2 regions of the Tissierella pigra genome follow, and region 2 is predicted to be linked to the other one. Evidence: riboswitches for the same ligand, from Rfam matches in the RefSeq annotation. Region 2 holds a riboswitch; the other holds the start of a gene.

Region 1 (9,239 bases), 500 kb from region 2:
CATTTATAAAGTTTACTTTTATATCTATAAATAAAATTTGCAATATACCTACAACCATAAATTGAATCAATAAAATAATTATTATACAAATTATACTTATGTAGATGGTTTGTCTCATATCTTGCTTATATAATATAAATATAATAGCCATAATTAAAACCAGTGCTATTAGAATATTATATTTACAAGGTAAATATCTCCTAGATAATCCCATTAATACTGAAGTTATTAGAATAATTATCATAATCTTTTTCTTATTATTTTTTGTTGATCCGATTATCTTTCTTGATATTATAATTAAACTTGTAAAATCAAATATAGCCATTATAAATAGTCCCACTAATCCCATTTTAAATTACCTCTTATGAAATCCCTATACTTTCTGCCAATGGAAACGGGAAATTCCGCACCTTTCATATAAATATCATTATTAGCCTTATCAACTTTTTCAATATAATTGACATTAATTGTATATCCCTTATGACATTGTATAAAATTAGGATTTAGCTCCTTCAATAATTGGCTTAAAGTATATGTAGATAATTCTATTTGCTCTCTTATTGTTGTAACAAATATCTTTCTACTTTGTGACTCAATATAAATGATTTCATCTTGTTTTACAAAGTAAGTATATTCTTTTTGCTTTAACTTTAAATACACCTCCTGTTCTTTTACTACTCCATAATTGATTATGGTTTCTAAAATAGTTTTCACTGTTTCTTCTTTAAAAGGTTTTACAATATAGTCATAGCAATGTATTTCTTTAAATGCCATTAACTCTCTAGTTGGTACAGCAGTTATAAATACAATTGGGGTTAGTTTATAATTGTCAATATTTCGTATTTCTTTAGCCAATTCAAATCCCGAATAATCTTTCAGTTGAATATCTAGTAAAAATATATCATAATTAATATCCTCTGCATATCTTAGAGCTTCTTTGGCATAGCCAGTTATGGTAATATTTATTTTGCTGTCTATAGAGTTAATCATCGCTGCCAATCCATTGGCAATTATAGGTTCATCTTCAACAATCAATATGCTAGACATCTAAATCACCTCTTATTGTTAGACTATATATTTTTCTTTTATCCTACCATATTTATTACCCATAATGAAGCGAAAGTTATTGTCTAGTTTTAAGAAAAAATAACAATAAAATCCGAACTATGTTAATAGTTCAGATTTTATTGTTATTTTATATTTATACCTAGTTCACTATTACTTAATATATTACAAATCCTAATAATATCCTCTTCTGAAAATGTTTTTTGAAACCTTTTCTTAATCTTTTTGAAATAGGAAAATCTAACTATTGAGCGAGATTCTACTAATTTTATATATTCTCTAGTAAATCTTTTTTTATTTTTAGATATGGCTTCAAATATCATGATTTTAGAGCAATTTTGTATTATTTTCTTTAACTTCTCTGATTTTCCAGAAGTAAAAATAATCTCCCTACGAAAAAACTCATCAATAAAGTTTATTAATTTATTTATAATTCTATCTAAAGGATATTTTCCATCTATTTGAGAAAATATAGTCATGTGTTTATTATTGTAGTCCTCCTCTATATCTTGTAAATCATCTATTATTTGAAGAAATACTCCATAGCAAAACATAAATTCAGCCTCTTCTTTTTCTAAGTTTCCTTTAACTAAATATCCATCAGCCAATACAGAGGCACCACCCTTCTCAAAGGTAATCCCTATTATATCTTTTTCATAGGGCAGAGTCTTTTCTCTTTGCTGTATAAGACTTTTTTCCTGAGCACTATGAATAATCAATAGACTTTGAAACACCTCTTTATAGGTATCTCTTTTAAAGTCTTCTTCTATCCTTTTTACTAATTTGCAAATTTGTTCCTCATTAAAGTTTAAGGGTTTAGCTTCTCTTCCCAAAAGCCATTCTCTGAATCTTTTGTTGAATTCTATCTTATCTTTGTTGGACACCCCATCATCATCTAAATAATTGTCACTATAGGGGTATAACATACTATAGGAAAAAATAGACGGTGTTAATTTTACTTCCATATCAAATAAAATCTGTATGCTATTCATAATCCAAACATTTCTAATGGCTTGAAATATATCGTATACATCCATTTTAGGATCAAATACTTTTACTTCATCTATAAAATCTTCTGTTACATTTCCATAGCCACTATTAGTAAAGAAATCTATTATACTTTCTTCACTATTTAATATATTTACTTCCATATCTTTTATCTTTTTAAATACATCTTTTCTCCATATTTCTTCTTCATGTTTACTGGGATATTTCTTTAAAGTTTTGAAAAGTTCTTTTCTAAATCCCTCTATTTTTCTCTCATTTGCTAGTTTTTTTATAAAAGATACTTTATTATTTGTCATATGTAAATCTGTTTCCGTATTCCACCATAGTTCCAGATACTTATCTTTCAATTCCTTTATCATTTTATCACCACCTATATATCCTATTGCTAATTTAACATGGTAATTCAATTATATAGTTGGTTTTACTTTTTTGCAATGTAAAAGGGGCTGTTTCATAACTAATTAATCAGTTATGAAACAGCCCCTCAACCATCTATTTTTTACCTATGGATACCCTCCAAACCTCTGGTCCTTCCTCTAGGTATTCCCATTGAAATTGTCCTTCCATCTCTGCCAACATTTGATAATGTAGTGGTTTTGGATCATGATCATTTGTTAATTCCATTTTCTCACCTGTTTTAAGGGAATCGAAGGTTTCAAAAATTACTCTATGTTTATCCTTAGGTTCATATTCTCTAGCATCTACTTTTTTTACAAACATACAACTCCTCCTAATATTATACTTAGTATGAATTATACCCTAAGATATTCATATTATGTCTAATGTCTATTGAAACTTTTTCTTAATCTTTTTGAAATAGAATGTAAAAGGTCTCCACATTAGAGACCTTTTACTGTTATTTACCACTATTTGGATTTAGATAATTTATTGGAACAATTAGGACAATATTTCCAGTCTCCTTTTACTTCTGTACTGCAACTTTCACATCTTAACCTTTCTATATTGGGGCTAAACTGCTTTCTCATAACTATATACACTATTAATCCTACAAGATTAGGCACATAGGCAGCAGTTGCCATCCATAAATAAGGATCCATTCCTCTTTCTTTTGCATCTTTATATACATATTTACATATTCCAACAATTATAATACCTATTATCACTAAACCTAATAAAAATAGAGTGAGGGCTTTAGATGATATGTTTCCATCATATGCTAACTTCAGTATAATTAAAGTCAGAGGAAGTACTCCAAAACCTATCCATAAACCAGTAATAAATCGAAATAATTTTTTACTTTTCATAATGACACTCTCCTTCCTTATTATTCTTTGCTATAATTATTGCTCCCACTGTTGGGATCAGACCAATAAAATGAATTATACATAATAGAAAAACTGTAACTTTTAAACCAAGGTTATATCCTAATACAGTAGTTCCTAAAATAAGGACTATATAGGATATAATAGATACTGCAATTATAAAGTAAATATCTCTATTTTTTATAAATGAAATTGTGTCATCTACTATGTCCTGTGAAGGTTTAATTTCTTCTTTTCCTATTTCATCTAGTATTTGTTCTATTTTTTTATCATTCATATCTGTCCTCCTTTAAGATACATTTTAGTTTTTTCCTTGCAGTATTTATTCTAGATTTAACAGTACCTTCTGGAATTTCTAACATTTCTCCAATCTCCTTGTAAGATAAGGATTTAAAATGATACAGTACCAATGGCAATCTATATTTATCGTCTAGTTTATCTACTGCCTGTTGTACTTTTCTTTTCTCTTCTTCTTCACAATATTCTTCTTCTGGCAATCCCAATATAGATTTAGCATTTTCCAATATCTTATTTTTTGTATCTGTATCGTTGAAATCAATTATCCTATTTAACCATCGTTTTGCTTTTCGGTATTTATCCCTATAACAATTAAGTGTAATAGTATATAGCCAACCTTCAAAACTTTTACTTTCATCAAAGGAATCAATACTAGAGAATACTTTTATCCAAGTATCTTGAAACAAATCATCTGCATCTTGTTTATTTTTAGAAAGATGAAAGCAAAAAGTATATATTTTAGTTTTATATTCATTGACTAATAAATCTATATCTTTTTTCAAACCCTCACCCTCCTTATATATTTACTACGTTTGTAATTAAAATTAGTTCATTTTCAAATATAATTTTTTATTTTTTTACTAATTCCATTTTATGAAGAATTCTTTACCTAAACTTAACTTGTTGTTAAAAGAGATTTTATATTTATATTATATAATTAAGTCACAATATATATGGAGGCGATATTGATGAAACAGTTAAATTTATGTATCGACATCGACGGAACTATTACTGAAGCTTATGACTGGATTCCTATGGTAAACACCTATTTCAATACTACAATTACACCTGAAGATGTGACAGTATATGAAATACACCAAGTTTTGGGCATAGATAGATCAGCCTATGAATTATTCTATGCTCTATATGGGGAGACATTACACCTTGAAACTAAAATCAGAATGGGTGTAAAAAGGGTTCTTGATAGTTTATACAAAAATCATCAAATTTATTTTGTAACTGCAAGAGAAGAACGAATGAAAACTGTAACCCTTATGTGGCTTTCCTACTACAATATACCTATGGATTCTTTGACCTTATTGGGTTCCCATAACAAAGTCAAAACTGCTAAAGACTTAAATTGTGATATTTTTATAGAAGATAGATATGAAAATGCTATACAATTATCAGAATCAGGATTTCAAGTACTTCTTATGGATTGTAACTATAATAAAGGACCTATACCAGAAAGAGTTACACGTGTAAATAACTGGTTTGAAATAGAAAACATAATAAAAGGTTATGCAGAAAAATCCTTTAATGATTTTAGAATTGCGTAATAGTTTTAGATTATATTAAGTATAATTAAATATAGTCTTTTAGAGGAGGGTTTTTATGTTAAATGGTTCGAAGGTAAGAGAACTAAGAAACAGCAAAGGATATACTACATTAGATATATCAAACTTCACTCATATCTCTAAATCTTATATTGAAGAACTAGAGCGAGGAACGAAGAGGAATCCTGCTTTCAATAAGGTAGTTTTGCTGGCAGAAGCTTTAGGTGTTAAGATAGATGAATTAGTTTTAAGAACATAGACTACTTAAATCAATTTTGATTAAAAATACTAGCAAAATTACCCCTTAATAAAATATCAAGGGGTAATGTTTTTTATATTTATAATCCCATATTATGCTGCAAATTGACTATTATATAGTTCTGCATAGAATCCATTTTTCTTTAGAAGCTCTTCATGGCTTCCTTATTCTATTATATCTCTATCTGTCATTACTAGAATTAAATCTGCATCTCTTACTGTGGATTTTAGTACAATGTATATGACTTTAAATAATCTAATAACTTTGAAATAGTGTTTAAATATACCTTTCTCCTCAGCCGTGCTTTTATTCTATAATCCTCTTCTTTAGGGCTGAAAGTCTTAGTATCATAGTCATCTCTACCTAATCTTAGACCTAATAATTTATCTATATTATCGAAATATCTATATTAATAACTCCTAAATTTAAAGTATTCTCTATTATCTCAAAATCTTAATTTGACAATTTCTCTAGTACATGCTATACTTTTCAAAATACAATTTCATAGTTTTAGTTGTAATATAGAGGATGCAGTTGCAATTAGTATTATAGGTCAGATTTAGGGAGTCCTATTCCTATAAAAAAGGTGTAACTGCCGAAACGTATAATTTCCCCTAGAATTATATGTTGGGGATGTATTTAATAGATACATCACTGCCATTAGTTGATTACCCAGTCTCTAATAGAGTGCTATATTACACAGGGTAAAAGTTATATGATTTTTTAGTTTGTTATCTTTGCAACTAAAACAGTTATGAGTTCTTTTACTCATGACTGTTTTTTTAATTTAAATAGAGGAAGTGATTTAATTGTCCATTATAGTACAGAAATATGGTGGAACATCAGTAGAGACAATTGATAAGATTAATTCTATAGCTAATCTTATTATAGAAAGAAAAAAATCTGGTTTTGATATTGTTACTGTTGTTTCTGCCATGGGAAAAACTACTAACAACCTTATTGAAATGACAAAGAAAATTTCTAAAAATCCTAGTGAAAGAGAATTAGATATGCTCTTATCTACAGGAGAACAAATTACATCAGCTCTTTTAGCTATGGCACTAAAGGAAAAAGGACAAGATGCCGTAGCATTAACTGGATTCCAAGCTGGTATAACAACTGATGACAAACATACTAAGTCCACTATTTTAGATATTAATATCAAAAACATAAAAAAACAATTAAGTGAAGGGAAAGTAATCATAGTAGCTGGATTTCAAGGTATAAGCCATAATGGAGACATAACAACCTTAGGTAGAGGTGGTTCTGATACCACTGCTGTTGCATTGGCAGCCAAGTTAGATTGTCCTTGTGAAATATATACTGATGTACAAGGTATTTATGGAGTTGACCCTCGGATATATCCAAATGCAAAAAAGTTAGATTATATTAGTTATGATGAAATGATTGAGATGTCCAGTTTAGGTGCTAATGTCATAGCAACTAGAGCTATTGAAATAGGATGTAAATATCATGTGCCTATTTATATTGCATTAAGTACTGGTAAGCTTAAAGGAACTTATATAAAGGAGTATGATAAGTCTATGGAATCTAAAGTAATTACAGGTCTTACTGTTAGTGATAGTGATTTAATGGTAACAATTAATAACGTACCTTATCGTATTGGAGGAATATCTAATATATTTAGTAAATTATCTGAAAGAGATATAAATATTGATATGATTAGTCAAACTGCACCAATAGGTGGATATGTGAATATTTCTTTTACTGCTCCCAAAGACAGTAAGAAATCAATAAATAATATAATTAATGAATTGAAAATAACAATGAAAGAGATAAAAGCTGATATAGAAGAGAATATAACCAAAATTTCAGTAATAGGATTGGGCATGAGAACTCAATCTGGAGTTGCAGCAAAGATATTTGAAATTTTTGCCACCAATAATATTGAATTTAAACAAGTTACAACTTCAGAAATTAGAATATCATATACGATAAATACTAAGGATAAAGATAAAGCAATAATTAAAATCACCAACGAGTTTAAATTATAAGTGCCAAGGTTTTATCCTTGGTCACTTATAATTTTATCTAAATTAGATTGAATTTTTTTATGCTACAAATTGACTATTATATAGTTCTGCATAGAATCCATTTTTCTTTAGAAGCTCTTCATGGCTTCCTTGTTCTATTATATCTCCATCTTTCATTACTAGAATTAAATCTGCATCTCTTATGGTTGAAAGTCTATGAGCAATTATAAAGGATGTTCTTCCCTTCATCAGATTCTCCATAGCTTTTTGAATGAGTACCTCTGTCCTTGTATCTACGGAAGATGTTGCCTCATCTAAGATAAGTATCTTAGGATCAGAAAGTATTGCTCTTGCTATGGTCAAAAGCTGTTTTTGTCCTTGGGATATATTGTTTGCCTCTTCATTTATAACCATATTATATCCATCGGGAAGTGTTTGGATAAATCTATGGGCATGGGCAGACTTAGAAGCCTCTATTACTTCTGCATCTGTTGCATCTAATCTGCCATATTTTATATTTTCCATTATTGTTCCACTAAATAACCATGTATCTTGAAGAACCATTCCAAAGTTATTCCTTAAATCTTCTCTTGTGAAATCATTTATATCATTTCCATCAATTAGAATTTTACCTTCGTTTAAGTCGTAAAACCTCATTAATAATTTTACTATGGTAGTTTTTCCTGCACCAGTAGGTCCAACTATGGCGACTTTTTGTCCTGGTTTTATATTTTGTGAAAAATCGTTTATTACTATTTTATCTTCATTATAGCCAAATTTAACATTTTCAAAGGTAACTTTTCCTTCTACTTCTTCTAGTTTAACAGGTGTAGTTGATTCCTTTACTTCCTCCTCTTCATCTAAGAATACAAATACTCTTTCAGCAGCAGCTACTGTTGATTGTAATACATTGGATATTTGAGCCACTTGGGCTATAGGCTGAGTAAAGTTTCTTATATATTGAATAAAGGAAAGAATATCACCTACTTCTATGGTTTTTCTAACTGCAAACCATCCACCTAAAATAGATACCGCCACATATCCTATATTACCTATGAAATTCATAATAGGCATCATCATTCCAGAAAGGAATTGAGATTTCCATGCAGAGTTATAAAGTTCTCCATTAATCTTTGTAAATTCTTCAACGGCTTCTTCTTCCGCATTAAAGGCCTTCATTATATTATGACCGCCATAGATTTCTTCTATATGTCCATTTACTTTTCCTAAGCTTTCTTGTTGAGCCTTAAAGTATTTCTGTGACCTTTTAACTATTGTCATAACTAAACCCATGGACAATGGCAATATTAAAATAGCTAAAATAGTCATCTGCCAAGATATGGACAACATCATAATAAGAACTCCTACTAAAGTAGTGGCAGAAGTTATTATTTGGCTCATACTTTGATTTAAGGTCTGACTTACAGTATCTACATCATTTGTAACCCTAGATAATACATCTCCATGACTTATATTATCAAAATATTTAAGGGGAAGTTTATTTACTTTTTCAGATATTTCTTTTCTTAAATTATAGCTTACCTTTTGTGCTACTCCAGTCACTATAAACCCTTGTATATATGAGAATATTGCAGATATTAAATATAGTCCAATCAAGAGGAATACTATATTCAATATATACTGGAAGTCTATGCCTCCACCTGCTCCAGATACTTTAGATACCAGTCCTTCAAATATTTTAGTTGTAGCTTTACCAAGAATTTTGGGTCCTACTATGGAAAACACCGTACTTCCTATGGCAAATATCATTACTATGGTTAGTTTAAACGTATATGGCTTTAAATAATTCAATAACTTTGAAAATGTTCCTTTAAAGTCTTCAGGTTTCTCAAATCTTGCCCCTATTGGTCCATTTCCCATGGGACCTCTTCTTTTAGAAGTATTTGTTTTTATATCTTTTCCACTCATATGGCTAATTCCTCCTCTGATAGCTGGGATAAGGCTATTTGTTTGTAAACATCACAGCTTTTAAGTAATTCCCTATGAGTCCCTTTTCCAACTATTTTTCCTTCGTCTAGAACTATAATATTTTCAG
Region 2 (9,239 bases):
TACAAGCTGGACATAGTTCAGGTGCATTTGAACCTTCATGTACATATCCACAGTTGCCACATTTCCATAGTACTTTTTCAGTTTTTTCAAATACTCTATTGTTTAATATATTATCTGCAAGTTTGTTGAATCTAATTTCATGAGCTTTTTCTGCATCAGATATTGCTCTAAAAGCAAGGGCTATATCCTTAAATCCTTCTTCTTCGGCAATATCTGCAAAAGTAGGATAAAGTTCTGTCCATTCTTCATTTTCTCCACTTGCTGCTGCTTTTAAATTATCTAAAGTATTTCCTTGAGCAACAGGAAAATCAGCCTCTATACTAATAGTTGCTGGAAGTTCATCTAATCCTGCAAGTAAAAATTTATAAAATCTTTTTGCGTGTTCCTTTTCATTATCAGCTGTTTCGATAAATATATTTCTAATTTGTTTATATCCTTCTTTATCAGCTACAGAAGCATAATATGTATAACGGTTTCTAGCTTGTGATTCTCCTGCAAAGGATTTCATTAAGTTTTCTGCTGTTTTTGTTCCCTTTAAATTATTCATTTTTACCTCCTAAAAATTCCCTTTAGATTAAGGATGATTTGTGTAATCGTTGCCTATTTGTAATAATTACAGTTATATGCTAACATTAATGTCATAAAATGTCAATCATATGCTCTAGGGAAGTAGATTAAGGAGGTCTCTTTTAAAAATATGAATTCAAATATTAATTTATTTAATTTTTTATAAAGCATAATACATGGCTAATTATACAAATGTGAAAGAGATTAATAGTAGAATAAATATATAAATATATTTTAAATAGGTTGACAAATATAAAATATTGATGTAGACTATGAAACATAATTTAATAAGGCCTCATCTTTTTCAGGTGAGGTAGAGGAGCAGTATTTAACAGTCCTTAATGGAGCATGAGAAAGCTACGATATTAAGGAGAAGGAAATGTTGCCGAAGTGTATAATATTCTCAGTATTATATGCTGGGTCTGCAGTGAATAATTGCAGGACTGTCTCAATAAACTTTCCCAGTTTATTGAGTTGTGCTATCTCATTTTGGGAGAAGGAGGGGAATTAGGTACTACTATGTCTATTAGGATCTGAGTTCATCTCAGGTCTTTTTTTGTTACCCAAAATAGTGCAACTCGCATACAAGGTGGTAAGTTTAAGATTTTAAATTGTTAAATTAAACTTATTATGACAGAAGGAGAGAAGTGGATATGAAAAGAAAAATATTATTATTAGTAGGAATTGCCTTAGTAGGGGTTATGATTTTAGGAGGATGTGGAAAAACATCAGATGATAATACATTTAAAATAGGACTTGAAGCAGGATATGCACCATTTAACTGGACACAAATGGATGATTCAAATGGTGGAGTAAAAATAGATGGAAGCAGAGAATTTGCTGGTGGATATGATGTTGAAATTGCAAAGAAAATTGCAGAAGGACTTGGAAAAGAATTAGTTGTTGTAAAGACCGAGTGGGAAGGTCTCATACCGGCCTTAATATCAGGAAAAATTGATGCTGTAATGGCAGGAATGTCACCAACAGCAGAACGCTTAGAGTCCATTGATTTTTCAAGCAACTATTATAAATCAGATTTAGTTATGGTTGTAAAAAAAGGTGGAGCATATGAAAATGCCACTTCAATAGATGATTTTAAAGGTGCAAAAATAACTGGACAGCTAAATACATTTCATTACTCCGTAATTAAACAAATAGAAGGTGTAAATAAGCAGACAGCAATGGATAACTTTCCAGCCATGAGAGTTGCCCTTGAGTCAGGAATAATTGATGGATATGTATCAGAACGTCCAGAGGGAATAAGTGCTGTTTCTGCCAATGATAAATTTGCAATGGTAGAATTTGAGAATGGATTTAAAACTTCAGATGATGATACAGCCATTGCTGTAGGTCTTATAAAAGGCAGTAAATTAAAAGAACAGATAAATAGTATATTAGATAAAATTTCAGAAGATGAATTTAAAGATATTATGGACAATGCTATTATAAATCAACCTTCAGCTGAATAATGTTTGTTTAAAGGAGTGAAGAAAGTGAGCTTTCAATCAATAATAAAAATAATGTCAGAATACTATCCCATGCTTCTTAGGGGTGCAGGTATAACACTTTTAATATCTATAGTTGGTACAGTTATAGGATTTGTCATTGGACTATTAGTAGGAACTATACGAACTATTCCAATACCTAGAAATAGAATAAAGGCTTTTATCCTTAAAATAGTAAATGTTGTTTTTTCTATTTATATAGAAATATTTCGTGGTACACCTATGATAGTACAGGCTATGGTAATTTACTATGGTTCTGCTTTGGCATTTGGAATAGATATGGATAGAATATTTGCAGCCATACTTATAGTATCTATAAATACTGGAGCCTATATGGCAGAAATAGTTCGTGGTGGTATATCATCAATTGATAAAGGACAGTTTGAAGCAGCACAAGCAATAGGAATGAATCATTTTCAAACCATGACTAATATTATATTGCCACAGTTAATTAGAAATATATTACCTGCAACTGGAAATGAATTTGTTATAAATATAAAGGACACTTCAGTGCTAAATGTAATTTCTGTAACAGAATTATTTTTCCAGACAAAATCTATTGCAGGAAATAATTTTAAATACTTTGAAACATTCTTTGTAGCTTCTATTTTTTATTTTGTAATGACCTTTACAGTAACTAGAATTTTACGTTTTTGTGAAATGAAAATAGATGGTCCTGAAAACTATACTATAAATATAGAGGACATATCAGTAAACAAGTCTGAAAAGTTACTTCCTAGAGTAAAAGACACTAGTGTAAAACAATATTAGGAAGGAGATAGAATATGGAAAAGATAATAGAAATTAAACATTTGAATAAATCTTTTGGAAATCATGAGGTTCTGAAAGACATTAATTTTTCAGTAAATAAAGGTGAAGTAGTATGTATTATTGGTTCATCAGGTTCTGGTAAATCTACTCTTCTTAGATGTATAAATCTCTTAGAAGTACCCAGTGGGGGAGAGATTATATATAAAGGTGAAAATATACTAGATGATAATCATGATATTTGTCTATATCGTAAAAATCTAGGCATGGTGTTTCAACAGTTCAATTTATTTAATAATCATGATGTTTTAGGAAACTGCATGGTGGGACAGAGAAAAGTATTGAATCGTTCTAAAGAAGAAGCAGAAAATATATCTATGAAGTATTTAAAAGTAGTAGATATGGATAAATATATCAATGCAAAACCAAAACAATTATCAGGAGGACAAAAGCAACGGGTAGCAATTGCAAGAAGTTTATCTATGGAACCAGATGTAATATTATTTGATGAGCCAACATCTGCTCTTGATCCTGAAATGGTAGGAGAAGTCCTTAAAGTTATGAATGAACTGGCTAAAACAGGACTTACAATGATAATAGTAACTCATGAAATGGAATTTGCAAAAGATGTGGCAGATCGTATTGTTTTTATGGATAAAGGTGTTATTGCAGAAGAAGGAACTCCAGATAAAATATTTAATAATCCAAGTAAAGAACGTACAAGAGAATTTTTAAGACGTGTAATATAATAAAACTAGTTGCAGCTTTTATGCTGCAACTAGTTTTTTGTTTTATGAGGGGTTAAAAGTGTTCTTATCATCATTGGAATGTTGTTTTTTTCCTGGTGCTATATTTTTAGTCATTCCCATGGAATTTGCCATAGTGGTAAAATCATAGCCCAATTCATTGGCTATTTCTAGTTTCATTTCCTCAAAAGCTTTCATAGCATTTTCATTTATTGGTTTTTTAACCATTAGAATCACCTCATGTATATTATTTATCTTTATTTTATATACTTAGAGGATATTTCATACTAGGTAATTAAATGAAAGTTTTTAGCTAATGGCTTCCTTTAGTGTATGCCATGCTAAAACGGCACATTTTACTCTAGCAGGCATATTGGAAATATTTTGAAGAACTATGGCATCTTCTAACTTTTCCAATTGATCTTCATCTATGATTTCTTTTTTAATCATAGATAGAAATAGTTCTACTAAGCTTAAAGCTTCTTCCTTGGCTATTCCTTTTATTAAATCTATCATCATAGAAGTAGAAGCTTGAGATATGGCACATCCCACTCCTGTAAAGGAGGCATCTTCTATTATATTTTCATTGAGTTTAATCTCTAAAGTAATATCGTCACCACAGCTAGGATTGTGACCTCTTTCTCTTATATCTGGCTCTATTAAGGCTTTTTTATTGTGTCCACTTCTATTATGTTCCATAATTAGTTCGGTATAAATAGAGTTAAGATCCATAGCCAAACCACTTCCTTACATTTTCAATTCCTTCAATAAATCTATCTATATCTTCCTTTGTATTATAAAGGTAGAAACTAATCCTTGAAGTTGCAGGTACATTAAGATATTTCATTAAAGGTTGGCAACAATGGTGTCCTGCTCTTATGGCTATACCATAAGAGTCTAAAATAGAAGCTATGTCATGAGGATGAATATCATCCATAGTAAAGGATATTATACCGCCACGCATATTTAAGTCTTTAGGTCCTTGAATATTTATATATGATAAAGGAAGCATCTTATCTAATGTATATTCCATTAATTTTTTTTCGTGGGATTTAATATTATCTAATCCAATCTTTTGCAAATAATCAATGGCTGATCCTAATCCTACAGCTCCTTCTACATTTTTTGTTCCACTTTCAAACTTAAAGGGCAATGGAGCAAATGTAGCATCTTGTTCATAAACATATTCTATCATATCTCCACCTAATAAAAATGGTGACATGGATTCAAGAAGTTCTATTTTACCATATAATACACCAATTCCCATGGGACCTAACATTTTATGTCCAGAAAAAACAAAGAAATCTGCATCAAGATTTTGGACATCTACTGGCATATGGGGAGTGCTTTGCGCACCATCTACTATGACTACTGCTCCCACTTTATGGGAATAGTCTATAATTTCTTCTATTGGGTGAATAGTTCCAAGAGTATTTGACATTTGTGCAACAGCTACTATTTTTGTTTTATTAGTTATTTTTGATTTAATCTCTTCTAGAGAAATCCTTCCTTCTTCATCTAAATACATATATTTTAGGACTGCACCTTTTTCCTTTGCCACTCTTTGCCAAGGTAGGATATTACTATGATGTTCTGATATGGCAAGAACTATTTCATCGTTTTCTTTAATGAACTCCATACCATAAGAATAAGCAATTAAGTTAAGAGACTCTGTAGCATTTTTAGTAAATATAATTTCTTCTATATGTTTGGCATTTATAAGTTTTTTTACTTTTGCTTTAGATAAATCATATAACTCAGTAGCTCTTATACTAAGTTCATGAGCTCCCCGATGGGGGTTGCCATGAGAAGTTATATTATAATCACTAATGGCGTTTATAACATCTATAGGTTTTTGGGTTGTAGCACCATTATCTAAATAAACTAAACTATTCCCATTTATTTTTTGATTAAATATAGGAAAATCTTTTTTTATTTCTAAAGGGTCTAATTTATTCATCCATAAGTCTCCCTTCAATTTCCTTGTTAATAATAAGTCTAAAGTCTTCAAAGGGTATTTTGTCAATTATAGGTCTAAAAGATGATTCTATAATCATTTTTTTTGCTTCTCTTTCATTTAAACCTCTACTCATAAGATAAAAAAGTCTATTTTCATCAATTTGTCCTGCACTGGCAGCATGTTCTCCTTCCACATCATCTTCTTCACATAATAAAGCAGGAATGGAATCAGATTTTACAGTAGGGTCAAGTAATATTACATATTCTTCTTCAACACCTTTAGAATGTCTAGCACCTCTTTTAAAATCCAGATTTCCTCTAAAGACTTTTTTAGATTTATCTTTAAGAACTCCTTTAGTTTCAATACTGCTTAAACTTCTAGGACCTTTATGAATCATAGAATATCCTAAATCCATTTTACGTTCTTTATCTCCTAAATAAATAGATGAGAGATTGGACTCACTTGCTTCTCCTTCTAGAAATGTAGAGTAATTTGTACCGCTAATACTACTTCCTAATTCTACAGAAATCCAGTTAACATTTCCTTGTCCTTCAACAAAGGCAAAGTTTGAATCAAAATTTAAAGATAGATCATTCATTCTTTGAATTTTGATTATATTTATTTTTGTATTATCTTTTGCATATACAACAGTTAGTCCATTATGAAAAGCTTCTGCTTCTTTTATAGAACTATAGTCAAATATAATAGTAGCTTCGCTACCAGATTCAGCTACAATAATATTTTTATCTATAACCATAGGATTAGCCATGTCCATATTAAATTTTATTATTATAGGTTCTTTTATTTTTACATTTCTAGGAAGGGATAAATCTATGCCGCTATTATAGCATTCTTTAGAAAATGAAATAAATCTATCTCCTAATCCTTTAACATCATTCATATCTATATCTAAATCTATATTCCTAGGATTATTAGTTAATTGGATTTTATCTGAAATATTATTAATATCAATATATTCTTTGTTGTAACTTACTACATTGGGAAAATCAAAATGTTCTAAATTAATTCTTTTCCAAAGCATTGTATCCCTCCTTATCCAATAGAACCTTCAAGTTCTATATTAATTAAATTATTTAATTCAACAGCATATTCAAGAGGAAGTTCTTTTGTTATTGGTTCAACAAATCCTCTGACTATCATAGCTTTAGCTTCCTCTTCACTGATTCCTCTACTCATTAGATAGAAAATTGCTTCATCGCTGATTCTACCTATTTTAGCCTCATGTCCTATATCTATATTATCATTATTTAATTCAATAATAGGTAGAGTATCGGATTTAGAGTAATTATCAAGCATTAAAGATTCACAAGATACAGTGGATTTGCATCCATAAGCATCTTTAGCTACTTTGAGAAGTCCTCTATAAAAGGCATATCCACCATCTTTTGATATGGACTTAGAATTTACAGTAGAAGTAGTATGAGGTGCTGCGTGAATTACCTTTGTACCAGTATCTAAATATTGTCCCTTTGCGGCAAAGGTAATGCCAGTAAATTCAGATTTGGCACCTTCTCCCCTTAATATGCTCATAGGATATAACATGGAAACTTTAGAACCAAAAGAGCCAGAAACCCATTCTATGGTTCCATTTTTATCTACCACAGCTCTTTTAGTATTTAAATTGTACATATTTCTAGACCAGTTTTCTATTGTACTATATCTAAGGGCAGCATCTTCTTTTATAAATAACTCAACACAGCCAGCATGAAGATTATTTACTTTATATTTTGGTGCAGAACAACCTTCTATAAAATGAAGTTTTGCACCTTTTTCAACTATAATTAATGTATGTTCAAATTGTCCTGCTCCAGGTGCATTAAGCCTAAAGTAAGATTGTAAAGGAATATCTACTTGAACTCCTTCAGGAACATAGACAAAAGAACCACCAGACCATACAGCGCCATGAAGGGCAGCAAATTTATGGTCATTAGGCGGAACAAGCTTCATAAAGTATTCTTTAACTATATCTTCATATTCTATTAATGCAGTCTCCATATCCATATAAACTACACCTGCATCCACTAATTCTTGCCTGATATTATGATAAACTACTTCTGAATCATATTGTGCTCCTACTCCAGCTAAAGATTCTCTTTCTGCTTGAGGGAGTCCCAATCGCTCAAAGGTGTCCTTTATATCATCAGGAACATCTTCCCAGCTATTTTTCATATCTGAATCTGGCTTAATATAGGTAATTATATTTTCCATATCAAGATCAGATAAATCTGCCCCCCATGTAGGAATAGGTTTGTTATTATATATTTCTAAAGATTTTAGTCTAAAGTCAGTCATCCACTTTGGTTCATTTTTTTCTCTAGAAATTTCCATTATTATTTCAGGAGTTAATCCCTTATCAGTCTTATATTTATAGGTAAATTCATTTTTAATATCATAAATTCCCCTATCTATATCTTCAATAACAGATTTTTTTCTTTCCATATTTCTCACCTCTATTTATTGGAAAATTCATTTCTAATATTTTCATATCCTTTTTTATCAATTTCTTGAGCTAGTTCTAATCCACCGGTTTTTACTATCTTTCCATCAAGTAAAATATGAACAAAATCAGGTTGAAGATATTCCAGTAATTTATTATAGTGAGTTATTACTATTATAGATTTTTCTGTATCTTGAAGTTTCTTTACACCTTCAGCTACTATTCTTATGGCATCTACATCAAGCCCAGAATCTGTTTCGTCTAGGATTGCAAGTTTTGGTTCAAGAATAGACATTTGAAGAATTTCATTTTTCTTTTTTTCTCCACCAGAAAAACCTAGATTTAAATATCTTGAAGCATAATCTTCTTTCATTTCCAATTGACTCATTTTTTCCTTTAATAATTTTTTAAAAGGAATAATTTTCTGCATTTCTCCAGATACAGAAGTTTTAGCAGTTCTTAAAAATTCCTCTACTGTAACGCCTGGAATTTCTTCTGGATATTGGAAAGATAAAAATATACCTTTTTTAGCTCGTTTATCTACTTTCAAATCATTTATTATTTCTCCATCAAACTCTATATTTCCGTCTGTAATTTCGTATTGAGGATGACCCATTAGAGTATATCCTAAAGTAGATTTACCGCCGCCATTAGGTCCCATGATTACATGGATTTCTCCTTTTGCTACTTGAAGGTCAACACCTCTTAATATTTCCTTGCCTTCTATATTTACCTTTAAATTACTTATATTTAATAAATTGTTAGTCATACAAACCCTCCTATATATGAAATACCTTATCAATTGATAGGTGTTATCAGCTTTATATATTTATAATTATATACTTATAATTTAAGAAAGTAAAGCTACTAATTTAGTAGGAATTAATTATGACTTTATCCTATAACAAAGATATATTAGATATAATTACAAAATCATAAGAATACAATAGATAGAAAGCTTGTTTAGGATATAAAGGAGAGGATTATATGTGGCAAAATGGACTAATATTAGTATTATCTATTATTTCATCTACTATGATTGCTGAACCAAATCAAGAAATATTAAATAAAGTTAATATAAATACTGAAGAAAACATAATAGAAGTTCAAGAAGAAGTTGAAGAAACAGAAGAAACAGAAGAAGTTGAAGAAACAGAAGAAATAGAAGAACAAAAAGAAATCATAAAATTTGTACCAGATAAATTAAAAATAAGAGAAGGTATAGCATCAGAAGA

The links. A riboswitch is a leader RNA that binds a small molecule or an ion and turns the genes downstream of it on or off. The one in region 2 is predicted to bind lysine.
Region 1: it holds a riboswitch for lysine, as region 2 does, so the genes downstream of both, KQI41_RS00515 (aspartate kinase) here and KQI41_RS02920 (transporter substrate-binding domain-containing protein) in region 2, are expected to answer to the same signal.

The regions. Positions count from the first base shown of each region.
Region 1 covers NZ_JAHLPJ010000001.1:113,384-122,622, reverse strand. The annotation lists gene KQI41_RS00560 (hypothetical protein) at 1-349, opposite strand, end outside; gene KQI41_RS00555 (LytR/AlgR family response regulator transcription factor) at 340-1,047, opposite strand; gene KQI41_RS00550 (hypothetical protein) at 1,191-2,432, opposite strand; gene KQI41_RS00545 (DUF2249 domain-containing protein) at 2,566-2,793, opposite strand; gene KQI41_RS00540 (hypothetical protein) at 2,940-3,338, opposite strand; gene KQI41_RS00535 (hypothetical protein) at 3,328-3,633, opposite strand; gene KQI41_RS00530 (sigma-70 family RNA polymerase sigma factor) at 3,626-4,156, opposite strand; gene KQI41_RS00525 (5' nucleotidase, NT5C type) at 4,343-4,933, shown strand; gene KQI41_RS00520 (helix-turn-helix domain-containing protein) at 4,989-5,189, shown strand; lysine riboswitch at 5,704-5,890, shown strand; gene KQI41_RS00515 (aspartate kinase) at 5,999-7,204, shown strand; gene KQI41_RS00510 (ABC transporter ATP-binding protein) at 7,262-9,112, opposite strand; gene KQI41_RS00505 (ABC transporter ATP-binding protein) at 9,109-9,239, opposite strand, start outside.
Region 2 covers NZ_JAHLPJ010000001.1:611,940-621,178, forward strand. The annotation lists gene rbr (rubrerythrin) at 1-547, opposite strand, end outside; lysine riboswitch at 874-1,057, shown strand; gene KQI41_RS02920 (transporter substrate-binding domain-containing protein) at 1,221-2,036, shown strand; gene KQI41_RS02925 (amino acid ABC transporter permease) at 2,061-2,843, shown strand; gene KQI41_RS02930 (amino acid ABC transporter ATP-binding protein) at 2,858-3,589, shown strand; gene KQI41_RS02935 (small, acid-soluble spore protein, alpha/beta type) at 3,632-3,814, opposite strand; gene sufU (Fe-S cluster assembly sulfur transfer protein SufU) at 3,896-4,318, opposite strand; gene KQI41_RS02945 (cysteine desulfurase) at 4,308-5,546, opposite strand; gene sufD (Fe-S cluster assembly protein SufD) at 5,539-6,588, opposite strand; gene sufB (Fe-S cluster assembly protein SufB) at 6,600-8,006, opposite strand; gene sufC (Fe-S cluster assembly ATPase SufC) at 8,018-8,773, opposite strand; gene KQI41_RS02965 (L,D-transpeptidase family protein) at 8,992-9,239, shown strand, end outside.